DNA from 2 places in the Clostridium saccharobutylicum DSM 13864 genome. Region 1 is predicted to be linked to the other one. Evidence: predicted binding sites of a transcription regulator. Region 1 holds the regulator's gene; the other holds the start of a gene.
What was found. Region 1 encodes NrdR, which represses ribonucleotide reductase genes. Its sites were predicted from a motif close to CACNANATNTNGTG; they were not measured.

Region 1 (5,200 bases):
CAGATTTTTTAATTTTCAAATCTCTTTCTATAGGATGAAGTATTTTTATTTCCTTATCATTCTCATCTTCCTCAGCAATGAAACTACTTATATCATAATCTGTTATATAATCAGATAAACATTGTCCTATAATATTCTTTTTTATTCCAAGAATTAACTCTGCACATGGATTAATTGATATAACATTATTATTATTGTCTACTGCAACAACTCCACTATCCATGCTGTTTAATATAGATTCTATTTTATTTTGCTTTTCTATAACCTCGTAAATTTTTATTTGCAATTGCTCAGCCATATTATTGAAACTACTTCCCAAACTGCCAAGTTCATCATTTGTTTTTACATTCGCTCTTATTTTATAATCTCCATTAGCCATTTTAAAAGTTACACTTTCTAGTTCTTTGACTGGCTCTATTATTCTCCTGACCAGCCTTAATGATAGGAATATCGAAAATAGAACAACTATAAATAAAATTAATAAATAAGATTTAATGTTCTCTTTTTGCAAAACTGTTATTGTTTTTATAGGCACTGCACTCCTAATAATTAGATTATTATCTAATCTAGTAGCATAATACATAAGCTTAACTTTTATAGTATCACTATATCTTGTTGCATAACCCTCACCGTTTTCCATAGCTTCTTTAATTTCTGACCTATCTTTATGATTTTCAGTACTTTTTTCTTCATTATCATACAACACATTTCCATCATTATCTATAAGAGTTAATCTTATACCCATATCATTAATCTTTATATTTGGCATTTCATCAATTTTAGTTTCAATATTATCACCAAATTGAGAAATTAAATTATTAACATTTCTAAGTTCCTCTTTTGTATTTTTTATTTGCTGCATATTTATTTCTATAATAAATGATGATGTCAAAATTAATATTACAAACAGAACTGTTATCATAATTAAACCTAATATCTTATTTTTCATAACTAATCCATAGGATTAAACCTATACCCTACTCCTCTTATAGTTTCAATAAACTTGGGATTTTTGTCATCTTGCTCAATTTTCTTTCTAAGGTATCTAATATGAACGTCTACAGTTCTTGTTTCCCCTATATACTCATATCCCCAGATTTTATCCAATAACACTTCTCTTTTAAGAATTTTCCCTTTATTTTTTACTAATATTTGTAAAAGTTCAAATTCTTTTAAAGTTAAATCAATTTTTTTCCCATCAACATAAACTTCATGACGCTCAAAATTTATTTTAAGATTTTGAGAATCGTAAACTTCCTCATCTTCTATATCAAACGTATTAGTTCTTCTAAGTACTGCTTTAGCTCTCGCAAGCAACTCTCTAACCGAAAATGGTTTTGTGATATAATCATCTGCCCCAAGTTCTAATCCTAATATTTTATCCAGTTCTTCACCCTTTGCTGTTAACATGATTATAGAGGTTTTCTGCATATTCTTATCTCTTTTAATTTCTTTACATACTTCAAATCCATCTATTCCTGGCAACATTAAATCTAACAAAAGCAAACTTGGATTTTCACTTTTTGCCATTTTTAATGCATCTATTCCATTATTAGCTGTAATCACTTCATATCCAGCATTAAGCAAATTAAATTTTAATAACTCAACTATGTGTTCCTCATCATCAACTATTAGTATTTTCTCATTAGCCACATTGCTTCCCCCTTAGCGTAAAATAATAAAAGAAAACATTCTTCCATATGCTCCTTCTGATTTTCTATATGAATGTAACTTTATATCATCACTACAATACGTACATAAATCTATACTATTTATATTATGTTCTTCTACACCTGCTCTTTTTAAATCAGATATTATGCAAATTTCCAAATTAAGATTCCTACCATTAAACATATTATTTTCTTCTATGTTATTTTTCTTTTGGATAAATTTTTCTTTCAATTCCTCAGATACTTCATAACAACATTTTCTTATGTGTGGTCCTATATATGCAATAATATCTTTCCCATCAGTATTAAATCTTTCTTTCATTTTTTCAATGGTTTTAAATGTAATTGATTCAAAAGTTCCTCTCCAACCACTATGAATTGCGGCAGCTGCACCATTTGCTTGATCGAATAATATAACTGGTACACAATCAGCAGTAAATACTCCAATAATAACGTTCTTTTCATTTGTTATTATTGCATCCCCTTCCTCATTTTTAATATTATCTATATTTGATTTATACTCCAATACCTTATCACTATGAATTTGTTTAAGATATATCACATCATCTACATTAAATTCTTTTTGTAAAGAGTTTATTTCATTTATCCCTTCTTCTGTATTTCTATTAAAACTCCTATTCATTTCAGCATTTGTAAATACAACTTCAAAATTATTACAATCTATCACAGTGAAATCTTTTTGTCTATCTAATGATTCTAATTTTAATTTTTTCATTATATATCCTCCCAAATTTATTATAAAAGTATTATTAATATTTTTATAATAAAATAATACAATTTTTAATCTAAATAAATATGAACTTAATACTTCAAGTAAATTTATCCTGCTATATTAATATTAACATTCTCTTGACGATTTAGCACTTTTCTTAACCAAAGTTTAACTTATATCTAACATTTTTTAGACATAAATATAAATACATACTCTAAAGTTTAAATTTAAAAGGATATTGAATTAGAATTTTCAATATCCTTTTATACTATGTTATAAGATTTTTTATCTCTTCCAGGAAAGTATTTATATCTTTAAATTGTCTATACACTGATGCAAATCTTACATAAGATATTTCGTCTACTTCCTTTAATCTAATCATAACCATTTCGCCTATATCCTTTGATGGAATTTCTGTAAGCATACTATTTGATATTGTTTTCTCAATATCATATGCCATATCTTCAATCTGTTTTCTTGATACAGGCCTTTTTTGGCACGCAATAATTAATCCATTAATTATTTTTTCCTTATTAAAATTTTCTCTAGTCAAATCTTTTTTAATTACCAAAATAGGAAAATCCTCTATTTTTTCATAAGTAGTATATCGTTTAGAGCATTTTAAGCATTCTCGTCTTCTTCTAATTGTAGTATTATCATCTGTTGATCTAGAATCAACAACTTTGCTTTCTTCAAACCCACAAAATGGACATTTCATTCTATTGATCACCTCTTTGCTTTCGTATATCATATAATCTAATAACATTATACATATATTTTTAAAATCTGGCTATATATTGTTCTCATTCCCTTCATCTTTTGTTTTCACCAAGATAACATCTGTTCCAATCTTAATTATGTCCTCCCACAAAATTTCCTTTTCCTCTTCTTTTCCGAACCAAGATTTTATTTCTCCCGGTAAAATTAATGATAGTATTTTATTTTTGTCACAATCTATTTTAAAATCTTTTATAAAACCAATTTTAGAGCCTGTCAAAATATCTATTACTTCCATGTTTCTCATAGCGTTAAGTGAATGCAATTCAAGTTCCATATTTATCCCTCCCATAATACTAACTAACATTATTATATGATTACAAACAAAATTTAATTACCAGCTATATTCCGTAAATAAAAAAACTGATATTTTAAAATACCAGTTCTTTTACTCATATTATTTTTATACATGTTTTCTCATATGCTTTAAAGCAGTTTTTTCTAATCTTGAAACTTGTGCTTGTGATATACCTATTTCATCTGCAACTTCCATTTGAGTTCTTCCACTAAAGAATCTTAAATTTAAAATTAATTTTTCTCTATCTGTAAGTTTTTTCATTGCCTCTTTTATTGAAATGTTTTCAAGCCAACTTTCATCTGTATCCTTTGAATCACTAATCTGATCCATAACATATATTGCATCGCCTCCATCATGGTAGATTGGCTCATATAATGATACTGGATCTTGTATTGCATCTAATGCAAATACTACATCTTCCCTTGGTAATTCGAGTTCGTGTGCAATTTGCGAAACAGTGGGTTCTTTATTATTATCCTTTATAAATTTTTCTCTCATTATCAAAGCTTTATAAGCAATATCTCTAAGCGATCTGCTTACTCTAATAGAATTATTATCTCTTAAATATCTTCTAATCTCTCCAATTATCATTGGAACTGCATAAGTTGAAAATTTAACATTTTGTGATAAATCAAAATTATCTATAGATTTCATCAACCCAATACAACCAACTTGAAATAAATCATCAATATTTTCTCCTCTATTATTAAAACGTTGAATAACACTAAGTACTAATCTTAAATTCCCCTTTATAAAAGTTTCTCTTGCGCTTTTATCTCCTGACTTCATTTGTAGAAGAAGTTGTTTTTTTTCTTTTTCTTTAAGTATAGGAAGTTTTGAAGTATTAACGCCACATATTTCTACTTTGTTAATTATCACAAGTATCAACCCCTTCGAAAGTAATAATCCATTGCATTAAACATTATTTCCGATAGGCAATACTTTTATACTTAAAGACAACCTAAATCATTCTACTTATTTCTTTTTTTAGTCTTTTAATTATTTTTTTCTCCAATCTAGATATATAAGATTGCGATATTCCAAGCATGTCTGCTACCTCTTTTTGGGTTTTCTCTCTCGTTCCATTTAATCCAAATCGAAGTCTAACTATTTCTTTTTCTCTCTCATTCAAACTTTTTAATGCCATGAGCAATAACTGTTTATCAACTTCATCTTCTATCAAATTATATACTGTATCATTTTCAGTACCCAATATATCTGATAATAGTAACTCATTTCCATCCCAATCAATATTTAAAGGTTCATAAAATGAAATTTCAGCTTTTATTTTACTGTTTCTTCTTAAATACATCAATATTTCATTTTCTATACATCTGGATGCATAGGTTGCAAGCTTAATTTTCTTTTCTGGGTTAAATGTATTTACGGCTTTAATTAAACCTATAGTACCAACTGATATAAGATCTTCTACATATACTCCCGTATTTTCAAATTTTCTAGCTATATACACTACTAATCTTAAATTTCTTTCTATCAGTATACTTCTAATTGTTTCATCTCCATTATTTAATTTGTTTACTAATTCTTCTTCCTCATCTTTTGATAATGGTGGTGGTAGCGCATCATTTCCTCCAACATAATATAGCTTTCTTCTAAATATTTTAAATTTACATAGTAACCTATTGAAAAATAGAATCAGTTTTTCCATAAATATCCCCCTCTATACTATGCCTCTTGGCAATAGCGCATTAAACTCATTTT
Region 2 (5,200 bases), 1.4 Mb from region 1:
CCACAGACTTAATCATATTTTCTAGCACCCATTCTCTAGAAGTTTTTAGCTTGTGTTGAATGTGTATATCTGATACTGATATTGAAATAGCTACTGCATCAACTCCACAATCTATTGATTGTTCTATGTCTCCAATTACAGCTCTATTCCATGCCATTATACTAGACTTTAAATTTCTCTTTACAATTTCTTTTATTGCAGCTTTTTCGTCTCCGCCCATTGTAGGAATTCCTACTTCCAACTGGTCAACGCCTAACTCACTTAACATTTCTGCTATTACAATCTTTTCTTCATTAGCAAAAACTACTCCTGCTGTTTGCTCCCCATCTCTAAGAGTAGTATCTACAATTGTAACTTTCTTACCACTTTCTAAATTATTAACTGCCATTGCAATCCCCCCACTTAATTTTTATTAACTTATTGCTTTTAAAATATTTATTTGAATGTGCCTTACAATTTTTCTAAACTTTAATCTTATAATATCATATTGGCACCTTCATAGACAAGTATTATTATATATTTTTTGCAACAAAAACATACTTCTCTTTCACCCTTTCTTTATTTTATAGGCTTTCAGGGTTATTTTTGCATGATTATTGCAAGTTTTTTTTAAATTATTGCAATAATTAAATCATTTAGTTTTTGTGGAATTTATTATTTTCCCAATATTTATAGATGTCTTTGTCATTAATTTAAAATATAATAACAGCATTATTATTATATTTAATAGAAAAAATTAAAGTACTATGAAACTCGCTAAATTCATTAACAAATTTCATAGTACTTTAATTATATACTTTATTTTAATAATGATGTTTATGTCCTTCAGTATGAGATATTCTATCTTCTCTTTCATGATATTTACCTGGACCAAATCTTTCATCCAAGCTTAAATATCCTGTAACCCTTGATACACCTTGTATATCAGTGCTTCCGCAACTTGGGCACTTAGCTTCATTATCATGTAAATATGTTCCACATTCTCTACAATATCTTATGTGGAAATTAATACCCATATAGCTTATATTAGTATTTCTATATGCATAATTAATTATATCCATTACTGTTTGTTCATCTGGTGAATCATCTACTTCAATATAGCTTATATGTCCACCATTGCAAAGTTTGTGATATGGTGCTTCAATATCTATTTTATCTTTAATTGATATTGCATATCCTACTGGAACATGATAACTATTTGTATAATAATCTTTATCTGTTACACCTTTAATTATTCCAAATATCTTTTTATCTTGCTTTATAAACTTTCCTGAAAGACCTTCTGCTGGAGTGGCATAACAACTCCAATTTAACCTAGTTTCTTCTGTTAATCTATCACAATATTGTCTTATATGCTCAATTACTTTTATTCCTAATTCTCTAGCATTATCATCTTCACCTTGATGTTTACCTACTAGAGCTACTAAAGTTTCTGCAAGTCCTATAAATCCAATTCCCCATGTACCTTGTTTCAATATTGGTTCAATAGAATCATCTGGGCCTAATCCTTCTGATCCCTTCATTAATCCTTGACCAGCTACAAATGGTAAATCCTTAACCTTTAGATTCTTTAATACTCCATATCTATGCATTAATGATTCCTTTGATAAATTTAATCTTGCATCTAATATTTCAAAGAATTTATCTATACTTCCTTTTGCTTGTAACCCTATTCTTGGAAGATTTATAGTAGTTGGCGCTATATTCCCCCTACCTTTACATCCTGGCTCTCCATTTATATTCTTCATAAGGTAAGTTCTACAACCCATAGTTGCTGGAACATATCCTTTATCATAATATTCTTTATTAAAATCTGCATCTATATTCATAAATGTTGGATTCATTCTCTTAGCAGCAACTCTACATGCTAATTTATATAAATAGAAATACGGATCATCCTCTTCTCTATTAACTCCACTCTTAACTCTGAAAATTATGTTTGGGAAAATTGGTTGTTCTCCCTTTCCTAATCCCTTTTCATATTCTATTAAAAATACTTCACATACCAATGCTGCATCTGCACTAGTAGGTAAACCTATATTAATTGAACTAAATGGTACTTGAGAACCAGCTCTAGAATGCATTGTGTTAAGATTATATACAACGCCTTGCATTGCTTGTCGAACTTTGTCTCTTACTTTTCTTTCAAGTATAGATTCTATTTTTTCTCTTGGAATATCTAACTCTTCTAATTCTCTTCTGATTTCTTCTCTTGTAGGTTCTACAAATATACCCATGTCATTATCAAAATCAGGATGTGATTGACCACCAAACATATCATTTTGAGTTGATTGTAATAAAATACATGATAACTCAGCAGCTGTTTCTATTCTCTTAGGAGCATTAATTGTTCCATATCCAGTGTTAAATCCACCTTCTAGCATTTCTCTAGTTGGAATATGAAGACAATTTACAGTTAAATTATAACTGTCCAAATCATGATAATATAAATCTCCTGTTTCATGAGCTTTAGCTAAATTTTTAGGCATTATAGCTAATGTATTCCACTTATTTGATTCCGAAGCTATTCTTAGTAACTTTGAACTAAAATTGTTACCTACATTTGCATTATCTCTATCTGTTTCAACACCAATTTGGCGAATTGCTCTCATTAAATCTGATTTTATCTCTCTAACTTTTGTTCTTTCTTTTCTATATGAAGAATAAGCTATTGCTATATCTTTATACCCTTCTTCTCTTAATGCTTTTTCAACAAAATTTTGTATTTGTTCTACAGTTATAGTCTTTTTATATTCTGATTCAATATAAGTAATTACAGTTTGAACCGTATCTAGAACTTCGCTTTCTTTTAAAATCAAACCGATTTCATTCCCTGAGCCCTTAATAGCTTGAGTTATTTTATCGGCATTAAATTCGACCTCTCTGCCGTCCCTTTTTACAACATATAGCATAATTATTCCCTCCATGGCACAATATATAGTATCCTTAGTACTGTACTATTATACTGTATAAGGTATTCATTAGCAATGTCTTTTATTTTTTATTTTTTAGGCATTATATTTTAATTCTTATCAATTATATCTATCTAGCTTTCGATTTGATTATTTTTTGCAGTTATTACATAGTTGACTTATTACAAACTATTCTTATTATTGTCTTTTCCTACACTTATAGCACCTAATGGTACCATAATCCAAATTAATTTTTTATAATTATATATAATAATTAACAAAAACTAATTTAAAATTGTGTCATACACAATATATAGGTTTTATCTTCCAATCAAATTTACTATATATTGTGTTTCTTAATTTATTACAATAATTAATGCTAATTTAATTATATCACCATTGATAACAATATCAGTAGTGATATAATTAAAATATGTTAATGTGCTTTAGGAGGAATTAAGATGGAGAAAATTGCATTAATAACAGATAGTGCTTGTGATATAAGTGCTGATATTGCAAAGGAAAATAATATTAAAATACTACCTTTCAAAATTATTTTTTCCAATAAAGAATATGACGATGGTATTGATATAACTCCAAATATGCTTTATGAGTTACTAAAAAAAGAAATTCCTACAACATCGTTACCTAGTGTTGATAGATTTACTAATGCATTAAATGAAGCAAAAAATGTTGGATATACTCATGCAATTATAATAACTATATCAAGTGGTCTTTCAGGAGCTTATAACGCAGCAAGATTAGCAGCTGAAAATGTTTCTGGAATACAAACTTTCGTGTTTGATTCTATGACATTAACTATGTCTCAGGGTGCAATAGTACTTGAAACTGCAAATTTAATTAAAGAAGGTAAACCTTTTAAAGAAATTATAGATATATTACCTACGCTCAAAAATAAAATAGATGTATTTTTCACAATAGATACATTAGAATATCTAAAAAAAGGCGGTAGAATAGGTAAAGTTGCTGGAACTATAGCTGATGCACTCAATCTTAAACCTATTATAACTGTAGGTAATGATGGAATATATCACACAGTTTGCAAAATAAGAGGAATTAAACAATCAATATCTAGATTAGCTACTTTGTTAAAACCTTATTTAGAAAATAACAAATGTAAAGTCTGGGTATTAGATGGCAATGCTCCTGATAAAGCTGAAATGTTATATGATTCAATTAAAGACCTTCCTAATTTAGTGGAATGTACCCTTGGAGGAATGATTGGCCCTGCACTTGGTGTTCATACCGGCCCTGGTCTTGTTGGATTCATTGTAGAAAATATAGATTAATTTATTAAAAACACATAAAAATCACCTAACTAAAAAATTATATTTTTAGTTAGGTGATTTTTATGTATATTTTTTTTATTTTGGTTAATCATATATTTAAGAAAGTTTTAGTTTTTTAATGCAATAAACAAAGTAAAACCTCATTTTGTTTGATTTAAGGAGGCTTAATTTTATGAAAGGTTTTGTTTTAGATTCAACGTACAAAGAAAGTATTATTATTGATATGAATGATACTATTTCTATCACTTCTTCTCACAATTTGCCCAATAATCCAGTTTCTCATTATTCAACAGATTTAAATCAAATTACTTCTAATTATATAGCCCATCATAATAAAAACGACAAGTTTAACACATATAACATAATTGACTATTTATAGTAAAATGTATAAAATTATTTTGTAACGTGCTGGGGGAGCTATATGCTGAGATTTGATAATTCATAAACCCTTTAAACCTGATCTAGTTAATTCTAGCGTAGGGAAAGCAACCTTATAAGAATTTACATTTCTATTTATATAGGTTGGTAGTCTCTAAACCAAAGTATAAAACTAATATTTAAATTTATTATATGAAGATTAGTTATAATGACTTTGTTAATTCCTCTTCCATAAGCGTCACGAAGGAGGTTTTTTTTATGCAAATTTTTAATGATTGGTACAAACAATTTTCTACTCTTTTCCAAAACTTTTCACAAAACATTCAAGCTATAATTGCAAGTCCATTATCCATTACAACTTTAATTGGTTGTGTAATATTACTCATAATATTAGTTAAAGTTAAAAAAATCAACTTTACTCCTCAACTTATTGCTAGAATTGGCATAGCTTTGGCTTTAGCTACAATACTGAAAATGCTCAGATTATATCATTTTCCACAAGGTGGTAGTATTACATTAGGTAGCATGGTTCCAATATTACTTATAGCATTTATGTACGGACCAAGAGTAGGATTTCTAACAGGATTTCTTTACGGAATA

Region 2: a site for NrdR is predicted at 2,930-2,943, ahead of CLSA_RS00430 (anaerobic ribonucleoside triphosphate reductase). Genes of this name have one in related genera too.

The regions. Positions count from the first base shown of each region.
Region 1 is NC_022571.1:1,517,111-1,522,310, reverse strand. Features, by position in the region: gene CLSA_RS06585 (sensor histidine kinase) at 1-949, opposite strand, end outside; gene CLSA_RS06580 (response regulator transcription factor) at 952-1,653, opposite strand; gene pgeF (peptidoglycan editing factor PgeF) at 1,666-2,406, opposite strand; gene nrdR (transcriptional regulator NrdR) at 2,672-3,121, opposite strand; gene CLSA_RS06565 (YlmC/YmxH family sporulation protein) at 3,194-3,457, opposite strand; gene sigG (RNA polymerase sporulation sigma factor SigG) at 3,584-4,357, opposite strand; gene sigE (RNA polymerase sporulation sigma factor SigE) at 4,440-5,147, opposite strand; gene CLSA_RS06550 (sigma-E processing peptidase SpoIIGA) at 5,160-5,200, opposite strand, start outside.
Region 2 is NC_022571.1:98,565-103,764, reverse strand. Features, by position in the region: gene nifV (homocitrate synthase) at 1-388, opposite strand, end outside; gene CLSA_RS00430 (anaerobic ribonucleoside triphosphate reductase) at 804-2,912, opposite strand; gene CLSA_RS00425 (DegV family protein) at 3,374-4,222, shown strand; gene CLSA_RS00420 (hypothetical protein) at 4,395-4,601, shown strand; TPP riboswitch at 4,623-4,723, shown strand; gene thiT (energy-coupled thiamine transporter ThiT) at 4,859-5,200, shown strand, end outside.